2 regions of the Psychrobacter sp. M13 genome follow, and region 2 is predicted to be linked to the other one. Evidence: riboswitches for the same ligand, from Rfam matches in the RefSeq annotation. Region 2 holds a riboswitch; the other holds the start of a gene.
What was found. Region 2 has a riboswitch for thiamine pyrophosphate ahead of thiC (phosphomethylpyrimidine synthase ThiC). Riboswitches for the same ligand answer to the same signal wherever they lie in the genome.
Positions count from the first base shown of each region.

Region 1 (5,606 bases), 1.5 Mb from region 2:
GATTTGACGGCTACGAATGCTCGGGTCATTCTCGTATTTGGTGTATAGCTCTTCGAATTTATCTTGATCTTCAAAAAATGCATCATATAGACCTGGGGTATCACCCGGTGAAAATAACGAAATATCTTGACCTTTGATTAAGCGCGTATACATGGTTTTATTTAACTGAACACCATAGTCCATATGACGGACACGGTTGTCTTCGACGCCGCGGTTATTTTTGAGTACCAGTAACGACTCTACTTCTAAATGCCATATTGGATAAAATAACGTCGCAGCACCACCACGGACGCCGCCTTGTGAGCAGCATTTTACAGCCGTTTGGAATAATTTATAAAAAGGAATACAGCCCGTATGCTGGGCTTCACCGCCACGGATAGGGCTACCAAGGGCACGAATACGACCCGCGTTGATGCCGATACCCGCGCGTTGTGAGACGTAGCGTACGATGGCGCTAGTAGTGGCGTTGATAGAATCTAGACTATCACCACATTCGATCAGTACGCAGGAGCTGAACTGACGCGATGGGGTACGCACACCAGACATAATAGGCGTTGGTAGGGATATTTTGAATTGTGAGGTCGCATCATAGAAGCGCTTCACATAGCTCATACGCTCAGCTTTGTCGTAATTGGCAAACAGACACATACCGACCAGCATGTAAAGAAACTGCGGGCTTTCATAGACGGTCTTAGTGACGCGATCTTGTACGAGGTATTTACCGGCCATTTGCTCAACCGCAGCATAGGCCAGATTCATATCGCGCCAATGGTCAAGATATTCGTTAAGCTCATCGAACTCTTCGCGGCTATAATCGGCTAGGATATGCTCGTCATATTTACCTGCATCGGTCAGTTTGTTCACATGATCGTACAGATGCGGTGGGGTAAATTTATTATAGGCGATTTTACGCAGATGGAAGATCGCTAGGCGCGCGGCTAAATACTGATAGTCAGGGGTCGTTTCTGAGATCAGATCAGCGGCAGCTTTGATAATGGTTTCGTGGATATCACGAGTCTTGATACCTTCATAGAACTGAATGTGCGATTTTAGCTCAACTTGTGACACCGACACATTATCTAAGTCGTGCGCGGCCCACTCGATAACCTTGTGGATTTTATCCAAATCAATAGGCTCTAGACGTCCGTCACGTTTGGTCACTTGAATCTTGTCGATATGTGTCATGCTACCCTCATCAGTGTTTGCTTATAATATTTGTTTTGTCAGAAAGCTTACTAACTACTGCTCTAAATACTGTCAGTGCTTTTTGGGCAAAAATATACCCTTGCTCAAAATAATGATAAAAATCATTGAGCACTACATATAGCGTGTTGATTAGTAAGTAGGCACAATATAGCGGGAATTTTTTGAAAATGCTATATTGATTTTCACTAGGATTTATGTTGATGAAGGCATGTATCGCGCTCAAATGAGAGCAAAGGGTGATGGGATAAGGCTTAGAGAAAATGTAAGCAATAACAAAATATTTTATAAAAAAAGGCTTGCGCTTTCGTTTTTATAATGATTAAAAGTCATGGCTAATAATAGCGCTGTCAGAGTGAAAATGAGGGCGTAGATTGTAGCGCAGTACACAAAAAATCGCCACCCAAATAAGTGACGATTACGTAATGCGTATTTTACCTTTATCTTTATGGCTCGCTATTTTGAGCAGGCCACTCAATAGGCCAGTAACGCATTAACTTATACCACCATACGTACGGTTTTGGCATCATCAAGCGCCGCATAGAGCGTATTCACTTGCTCGGCAGTGGTAATGTGTATATTCACACGCGCTGAATGGAAGCGACCTGTTTTTGAAGGCTTGACTTCGATAGAGGCTAAGTCAAAATCTGGAAATTGGCTGCCGAGGATAAGCTTAATCTCATTTAGAAGACTATCATACTCGCCTTCATGCCCGATAATGCTCATCGGGTAGTCCATAGGAAAGTCCCAGAGCTCAGGATTTTGAATATCAGTTTTTTTGCCTTTTAAGATACCCTCATTAGGCGTCATATCAGTCATCTCGATTTCTTTTTTGCTGTCTTTTTCTACATCTGGGTTTTGTTGGTTATCACTCATGAGTAATCCTTATGATTGTTTTAAATGATGACGCGCTCTGACTTTTAGCGAAAAAATCTGAGATGGGCTCAGATTTTTTGACAGTGATGTTTGATAACGATTTTTGAGAGTAATGATAGCGTCAATCAACGCGTAAGAGCAGCCATTGCATATTCTATTTATAATGATACATAAGGCATTATTCAAGGGTGCATCCTAGCTTTGAGGTTACAAATCCTTTATCAGCTACTTTTTATAGCCACAAATCGCGACATAGTCGCCACGATCATAACCTTTAATAACCTCTTGGACTTTATCATTGGCATACATAGGATGAGTTAACAAGGTTTGCGCATACTCAAAATCAACAAAACCATTCGCTTGCATCAGTGTGATTTTTTCATCAGAGGTGCGCCAGTTCGCTGATTTGACCAGCTCAATAGGATAAGGGTCAGCAGGGGAGATGTGTTCCAGTAAAGGGTGCTGCCAAGTATCTACAGCGCTGGCTAAGTTATAAAGGGTGGCAAATCCGCTCTCTTTAGGCACATCGATGAGGATAAGCTTGCCACCAGTTTTTAAGGCGTCATAGGCTTTTTGGATACAAATGTCCAAATCACTAATATAACTGACGCTGCCGTTAAACAGGATGATATCGAATTTATTAGGCTCAATCTCGCAGGTTTCAGCAGGGCTAATGTCTACTTGTAGGCCACGTTTTTCAGCGATTTCTGCCATATCTTTTGATGGCTCAATACCATGCGTAATATGGATATCGTATTCCTTTGCTAGTAGCGACTCAAATAACCCGCTACCACAGCCGATAGACAGTGTCTTACTGTCTTTATCTAAGAAGCGTGCGACCAGCTTTAGCTCGCTGGCTAGTAAGTTCTGGTTATCCAAAAACCAGCTGTCGTACGCACTGGCGTGTTCATCGAATGCGGCCATGATATTTTTCCTTGTTGTTAGTTGTTGATGGCTAAGGTTAATTTTAGAGGCTTATATTCACTACAAGCTAGGTTGACGATAATTTCAAATATGAGTCAAAAACATAGGTTAAGACAGATCTAACGCCTGTTGCCAAAAACTGACCTCCATACGCGCGGCGATATTGAATAGCTGCTGGAATTTATCCATTTGCGTAGGGCTAGCCTGTGCGAGTAGAGCATCAATCTGTGCTTCGTTCTGCGCGGTAATCGCTTGAAATTCGTCACTGGAAAACACATCAATCCATGGCTGATACGGATTGCCCGTGATAAAACCTTGCTCTTTAATGCGTTTGCCAATTTCTCCATAGCCCATTAGGCAAGGGGCAATAGCCGCATAAAGCTCGGCCAGTGAGCCTGACATCGCAGCGTCTAAGATATAGCGGCTATAAGCGATGGTCGCGGCAGATTCAGTAGCGCTCTCAACTTGTTCAAGGGGTATGTTCCATTGATGACAGAAGTCAAGATACATGTCGATTTCCATATCGAGCATGGCATTGATACCTGCTTGACCCATCCGCATTTGCGCCAGCGTTGCGCTTTTATAGACACTCAAAGCCATCACGCGGGTGTAGTGAATCAGATATAAATAGTCTTGGACGAGGTAATGACGAAAGCTGTCAGGGGCAAGCGTGCCTACCGCTAACTGCTTGACAAAGTCATGTTGGATGTAGTCATCCCACGTTGGGCAGTTGTGACGTAGCGTTTGATAATTCATAGGGTGCACTTGCCTTTATAAAAGTGCAAGTAAGCAGGTGGTAGGAGACGAGAAGTGAGTAGGCACAAAAAACTTAGCAGATTATGGATATAAACGGGCAAGGCTTGCTTAGCAAAATAGGCTTAAGAGGTGTGCTACAAAATGTCACGCTTGTTTCCTACGTCAGTGCTAACTGCATCAGGTTCGCGGGTAACTCTCAGCCATGATTGTGATGGTGTTAAAAGCATCAAAAATCACAGCACCCCGACAAGGTTTTTAGGAATAAATAGTTTAGATCTGCTGTTATTTGAGCAGTTGAGCCATATGATAGACGAACTCTGGCATCATTAGCAAGTGATGCGCACAGAACCATAAATAATGGTTCTGTCTGTGCCCTTATGTTGAAGCTTCGAAGTGCCTCTATACAAAAGCGTCGCTAACATTGCTTTAGCTGGTGGTAATGAATGCTACACTCAGCTTTTATTTCATTGCTGTTTAATGACTTGTTAGCTAAGACTAAAAGGTTTTATGATATAGCTTTGCTCAAAGCTACTGTTCATTCAAATTTCTTATATTATTTAAATTTCTTATGAAACGGGCATCACTTACAGCCATTTTTGCGCTTCCTCAATGAGGGTTTGTATTCTACGAGGCATGGCATACTCGCGTTTGGTCGCCACATAAAGGGTTTCACTGATGGGAGTAGATAGAGGGTGGCTATTGATAAGATGAGATCTTTCAAAGGCAACGACAGCATGCTCAGGTAGCACGGTGAATCCTAATCCGCGACTTACAGGCTCCAAAATCAACCCTATCTGATTAGAAAAGCCCTTTTCTTCAAAGTCGTTAATATGCTCAAACTCAGAAAAGTTAGCGCCTAATAATAGATTGGCATGATGAGCGCCATCAGGATGACCAATAAATCCAAGTTGGACTAAAGCTTCCCAGTCTACTGATTTAATCTGCGCTGACGTCACTAATAACAAAGCTTCCGTCGCCACGGGCTTACAATTGATACTGGAAATACGGGAGATATCAGTCATAAAACCGATATCAATATCACTACTAACCAGCGCCTGCTCCACGTCACTATTAGGTGCAAACCTATAATTGATTATCAGCTTAGGATGCATCTGTTGCAATGATAAAAGATGAGGATAGAGCTTGAGCCCCACACTTCCAGGCGACATCACACGCACCTTACCCTCAAAAGCTAAATCCTCCCCAAGACGCTGCTCTAAATGAGTCAGTTTTAGCAAGATATCTTTTGCCTCGTCATAGAGGTACTCGCCTGCACTAGTTAATGAGAATTGCTTACCTTGGCGTATAAGCAGCGAGATATCTAACTGCGCCTCGAGCTTATTAATATGTTGACTGACGCCCGATTGCGTCATATGCAGACGCTCAGCTGTATGAGTGAAGTGACCGACTTCTACCAAAGTACAAAAAGTGCGTAGCCAGATAGTATTTATCATTACAAACCATACTTATTTATATAATAAATGATAATTTTACGTAATGATTGTACCTTTGTATAGTAGTCCTGTGTCAAGCGATCACTAATCAAAAACAGCATATCAAGCAGGAGTACTAACAATGAGTAAGGTTTACCCAAGAAGTTTTTCACATATTGGTCTTTCAGTACCTGACTTAGCAGCAGCGGTGAAGTTCTATACAGAAGTCATGGGTTGGTACATTATTATGGAGCCGACTGAGATCGTTGAAGATGACAGTCCAATTGGTGAGATGTGTACGGAAGTGTTTGGCGCAGGTTGGGGCAGCTTTCGTATCGCGCATTTATCGACTGGCGATCGCATAGGCGTGGAGATATTTGAATTTAAGAATCAAGAAAATCCTGAGAATAATTT
Region 1 covers NZ_CP132194.1:1,781,786-1,787,391, reverse strand. The annotation lists gene nrdA (class 1a ribonucleoside-diphosphate reductase subunit alpha) at 1-1,185, opposite strand, end outside; gene Q9G97_RS07460 (YbeD family protein) at 1,702-2,022, opposite strand; gene Q9G97_RS07455 (class I SAM-dependent methyltransferase) at 2,305-3,003, opposite strand; gene tenA (thiaminase II) at 3,112-3,759, opposite strand; TPP riboswitch at 3,897-4,015, opposite strand; gene Q9G97_RS07445 (LysR family transcriptional regulator) at 4,344-5,213, opposite strand; gene Q9G97_RS07440 (lactoylglutathione lyase family protein) at 5,335-5,606, shown strand, end outside.
Region 1: linked by a shared signal. The riboswitch ahead of tenA (thiaminase II) and the one ahead of thiC (phosphomethylpyrimidine synthase ThiC) in region 2 are both predicted to bind thiamine pyrophosphate.

Region 2 (5,606 bases):
CCTCATCATTTGCTATACTTAACTCCTTATTCTTCTGACTTGTCTTGTACCGATATGAACGCCAACTCTTCAAACCCTAGTAGCTCCATAAATTTTGAGCAAAATAACAGCTTACTTGCATCCGATTCTAGCACAGATGCTTCTAACACCAACACGGTTGAGCAAAGCCGTCAAGGACAGCAAATGTGGGGTGGGCGCTTTAGCGAGGCTACCGATAGCTTCGTTGCCGCTTTTACTGCCTCCGTTGGTTTTGATCAACGCTTTGCTCGCCACGATATCGAAGGCTCTATTGCCCACGCTACGATGCTTGGTGAATGCGACATTCTCACCAAAAGCGAAGTGGCGACTATTATTGATGGTCTAGAGCAAGTACTGAGCGAAATTGAGCTGGGCGAGTTTGACTGGTCAATCGCGCTTGAAGATGTGCACATGAACGTCGAATCGCGCTTAACCGATATCATCGGTGCCGTCGGTAAAAAACTACACACAGGTCGTAGTCGTAACGATCAAGTGGCTACTGACATTCGTCTTTGGTTACGGGAAGAAGTCGATAATATTATAGCCCTATTGGTTCGTTTGCAGAGCGGCTTGCTCAATCTCGCTGAGCAGCATACGGATACGATTATGCCAGGCTTTACCCATTTGCAGACCGCGCAGCCTGTCAGCTTTGGTCATCATGTGATGGCATGGTTTGAGATGCTCTATCGTGATACTGAGCGCCTAGTTGACGCCCGTCGTCGTATCAATCAGTTACCACTTGGTAGCGCCGCTCTTGCAGGGACGACTTTTCCGATCGACCGTACTATTACTGCTGAATTGTTAGGTTTTGAAGGTATCTGCCAAAATTCTTTAGACGCAGTATCAGATCGTGATTTTGCGATTGAATTTACCTCCGCGGCTTCCATTCTAATGATGCATCTGTCACGCATGAGCGAAGAGATTATCCTATGGATGTCAGCGCAATTTAACTTTGTACAGATACCAGATCGCTTCTGTACCGGCTCATCAATCATGCCGCAAAAGAAAAACCCTGATGTGCCAGAGCTGGTACGCGGCAAAGCGGCTCGAGTATTTGGGCAGCTAATGACGCTCCTAAGCTTAATGAAAAGCCAGCCACTCGCTTATAATAAAGACAATCAAGAAGACAAAGAGCCACTATTTGATTGTGTTGATACGCTAACAGGCTCGCTACTAGCTTTTGCCGATATGCTGCCGAATATCACGCCCAATAAAGAAAATATGCGTGCTGCTACGATGAAGGGCTATGCGACGGCGACCGATTTGGCGGATTACTTGGTCCGTAATGGTGTGGCATTTCGTGATGCTCATGAGGTAGTTGGCAATGCCGTTGCTTTGGGTATCAAAGAAGGCGTCGACTTGAGCGACTTGTCATTGGCGCAGTTGCAACAATTTAGTGACGCCATTGGCGATGATGTGTTTGAATATTTAACTTTAGAAGGTTCACTGGCTGCCCGTGATCACTTAGGTGGCACCGCCCCTAATCAAGTTAAGCAAGCGGTTGCTCGTGGGCGCACTCGTTTAGAGATTTTTGCTTAAATGGTTTTATACAAGTTTATTAATTTATAGTAAATCACACCCGCTATTAGGCGGGTGTTTTTATAAAGATAATCAGGTAAAGTAGCTTATCAAATACTCGTTTTTTAACATTGAATAATACGGAGTTATCTATGACTGAAACCTTTAACCCACAAGCCAATACCGTATTTTGTCGCAAGTATCAGCAGGACTTGCCAAAAATGGCGCATCCCCCTTTTCCAAATAAAAAAGGACAAGAGCTACAAGAAACGGTTTCGGACAAAGCTTGGAAAGAATGGCTTGAGCAGCAAACCATGCTGATCAATGAAAACCATCTAAGCATGCTAGATCCTGAAGCTAAAAAGTTCTTAACCGATCAGCGTGATAAATTTTTGGATAACGAAGATTACGAGCGCGCACAGGGTTGGACGCCTGAAAGCAAGTAAATTAAAACTAAGTAAATAGTCTAACAACTCATCTTTTACAACGTTGCTTAGCAGACTTTTTTAACTAGATCTAATATGACAAAGATTTGTAGCGATGATGACTTTGCATAAAGCAAAAAATGACATTGTATAAAAAGTGACATTATCTATATAAATAAATAGCATTAGCGCTTAGGGCAAAATTTTGTTAGTATCAAGACGATTTACAACACTGACAGACTCGGGGTGCGGTGTAGGTGGCTATTTAAATAGTCATCGTACATTCGCTGAGAGATCACCCGCCGAACCTGATGCGGTTAGTACCGACGCAGGGAAGTCTTAAGCACTTTGTTATTTAGAAGTAAAGGATATGCAGAAATGCCTTTTTATTATCGGTGTATATTTAGTACAGCTTACGTTTTGCTAAACAATAACGTCTAATAAAAAGTTGCGTCCAAAGTATGATTGATAGCATTTATGACTATTTTGCTTAGTGATAAACTCTATTAATCCACTGACATTTACTTTGATAACTTATGCTTGCCCCGCAGCTACTGGCGGTGTTGCCTTACCCTTAGACAACACAATCGCTAGGACAGCATATGACTACTGCAACGATTCATCCAACACCTGACAGCCACTCATCTACACACTCTGAGCCGACATTATATAAACCTGCTAACTCGCCTGTCACAAACTCAAGCAAAGCAGATAAAAAGAGCGACGCGCTAAAAACTCCTGCTCATCGTAGTGACACTGATGCGCGTTTTGAAGAAGACGCTCGCGACTTGCATCGTATCTTGCCCGCCTCTCATAAAGTCTATATCGAAGGCACGCGTCCTGATATTCAAGTGCCCATGCGCAAAATTAGCCTTGACCCTACTCCAGTACAAGGTACTCCTGAGAACGAGTGGGAGCCAAATCCAGCATTTTATGTCTACGATACTTCTGGCGTCTATACTGATCCCAACATTCAGATTGATCTAACCAAAGGCTTGCCAAAATTGCGCGAAGGCTGGATAGCTGAGCGCGGCGATACTGAACAGCTAGATGGCTTGTCCAGCTCATATGGTCTAGCGCGTGCGCGTGATATCAGCACCGCCAATCTAAGATTCGCTCATATTGATAAACCGCGTCGTGCCAAAGATGTCGCTGGTAAAGCAGGCAACGTCACGCAAATGTACTATGCGCGCCGTGGCATCATTACTCCAGAAATGGAATACATCGCCATCCGCGAGACCCAAAAGCAACACGAGCTGACCGATATGCGCCAACATGATGGGGAGAGCTTTGGCGCGAACACTCCTACTGTCATCACTCCTGAATTTGTGCGCTCAGAGGTAGCAGCAGGACGCGCAATCATTCCTAATAATATCAACCACCCTGAATCTGAACCGATGATTATCGGGCGCAACTTCTTGGTCAAAATTAACGCCAATATCGGTAACTCAGCGCTCGGCTCTTCTATTGATGAAGAAGTCTCTAAAATGACGTGGGCGACACGTTGGGGCGCTGATACCATCATGGACTTATCAACGGGTAACCATATTCATGAGACTCGTGAGTGGCTAATTCGCAACTCACCGGTACCGATTGGTACGGTTCCTATTTATCAGGCACTAGAAAAAGTCGATGGTGTCGCTGAAGATTTAACGTGGGAGATATTCCGCGATACGCTGATAGAGCAGGCGGAACAAGGCGTGGATTATTTTACTATTCATGCAGGTGTTTTACTCGAATACGTACCGATGACTGCTGGACGCTTAACGGGTATCGTCTCACGCGGTGGCTCTATCATGGCGCAGTGGTGCCTTGCGCATCAACAGCAGAACTTTTTGTATACGCATTTTGCTGATATTTGCGAGATTATGAAACAGTATGATGTGGCGTTTAGCTTAGGCGATGGCCTGCGCCCTGGCTGCTTGCAAGATGCCAACGATGAAGCACAATTTGGTGAGCTGCGTACCCTTGGAGAGGTAACCAAAATCGCTTGGGAGCACGATGTACAAGTAATGGTTGAAGGCCCAGGTCATGTCGCGATGAACCGCATTAAAGAGAATATGGACTTGCAACTTGAGCTGTGTAATGACGCACCTTTTTATACCTTAGGGCCATTAACGACCGATATCGCACCTGGGTACGATCATGTTACGAGTGCTATTGGCGCGGCGATGATTGGCTGGTTTGGTACCGCGATGCTATGTTACGTCACGCCAAAAGAGCATCTGGGCCTGCCGAATAAAAAGGATGTCAAAGATGGCATCATCACTTACAAAATCGCCGCCCATGCTGCCGATCTTGCCAAAGGTCATCCGGGTGCACAAGCACGTGATAATGCCTTATCCAAAGCCCGTTTTGAATTCCGCTGGGATGATCAGTTCAACCTAGCACTCGATCCTGATACTGCCCGTGAGTTCCATGATGAGACTCTGCCAAAAGACGCTCATAAAACCGCTCACTTTTGCTCGATGTGTGGCCCGAAGTTTTGCTCAATGAAAATCACCCAGAACGTGCGGGAGTATGCTAAGGGTTTGGAGAGTAAAGGGGTTTAAAAACTGCCTGATTATTCTCACAAAAAAGCCTAGCGCTATTAATAGTTGCTAGGCTTTTTTCAGTTAATTTTTTATTGAAGTATTGAAGTATTGAAGTTACGAAGACTCTATAATTACAGGGATTGCTTGACGTAGGTAGTTATCCCAGAATTGTTCTCGATTGGGTACATTTTGAATATTCTGCAAGAATCCTAAGCATTCATCAGCAGATAGTTTAAGATCAACACCGCGCAAGAGTCCAATAACCCCACTAATCATATTCAAAGTGTCTATTTGTTGAGCGTTCAAGAGACCTGCATCGTCATTTAAGCTAACCTCCCTCCAAAGTTCTTTCGTTATATCTAAACTTTTAGTTAATTTAGGGTTATTTTCGAAAATTTCTTCTCCAGTGATAATCATTTCATGACTCAAATCTGGAGCATTTTTTTCGCAACTATTAATAAAAGCATTAATGGTAAAATACATAAAGTTAGCTTGTAGTAACTCGTAATCAATGGTCGCTAAGTCAATACTTGCAAGCTCTCTAGTAAATGGATTGGATATTGGCTCATGGACACTGGCATTAAGTGTGCAAGGAATATATAGAGATGTTACTAAAGCTACTTTAATGAGCTTAGAGTTGATAGAGAGCATAGTTCACCTTGACAAGTAACAGCAAAAAATTCATGTATAGCACTAAAAAATCTCAGTAAGCAACAAGCTCGCTGAGATCATAAACTAATCCTATAATACTCTAAATTCTAAACCTTTGACGCCTCATAAATCTCATTGATTGAAGTGTCAATCGTATCAGAAAACTCTTGATCGCTTTGCTGTTTACTCAAACCCTCAGTAAAGGCACGTGAGAAGCTAGCAATCATGCCAGGGTTTTGCTTAAGCTTATCGCATGCATCAGTACGGCTATAGCCACCTGATAATGCCACAACTTTTAGCACTTTTGGATGATCGATCAACTCTTGATAGAATCCCGCCTCTTCAGGCAAAGTCAATTTCAGCATAACTTGCTTATCATCTGCCAAACGATCTAAATTGTGCAATAGATTGGTTTTGAGTAGTAGCTCGCAATCGTGCTTTTTCGCGCTATTGATATCCA
Region 2 covers NZ_CP132194.1:128,186-133,791, reverse strand. The annotation lists gene argH (argininosuccinate lyase) at 184-1,557, shown strand; gene Q9G97_RS00590 (oxidative damage protection protein) at 1,689-1,982, shown strand; TPP riboswitch at 2,194-2,313, shown strand; gene thiC (phosphomethylpyrimidine synthase ThiC) at 2,564-4,513, shown strand; gene Q9G97_RS00580 (hypothetical protein) at 4,610-5,146, opposite strand; gene Q9G97_RS00575 (fructose bisphosphate aldolase) at 5,254-5,606, opposite strand, start outside.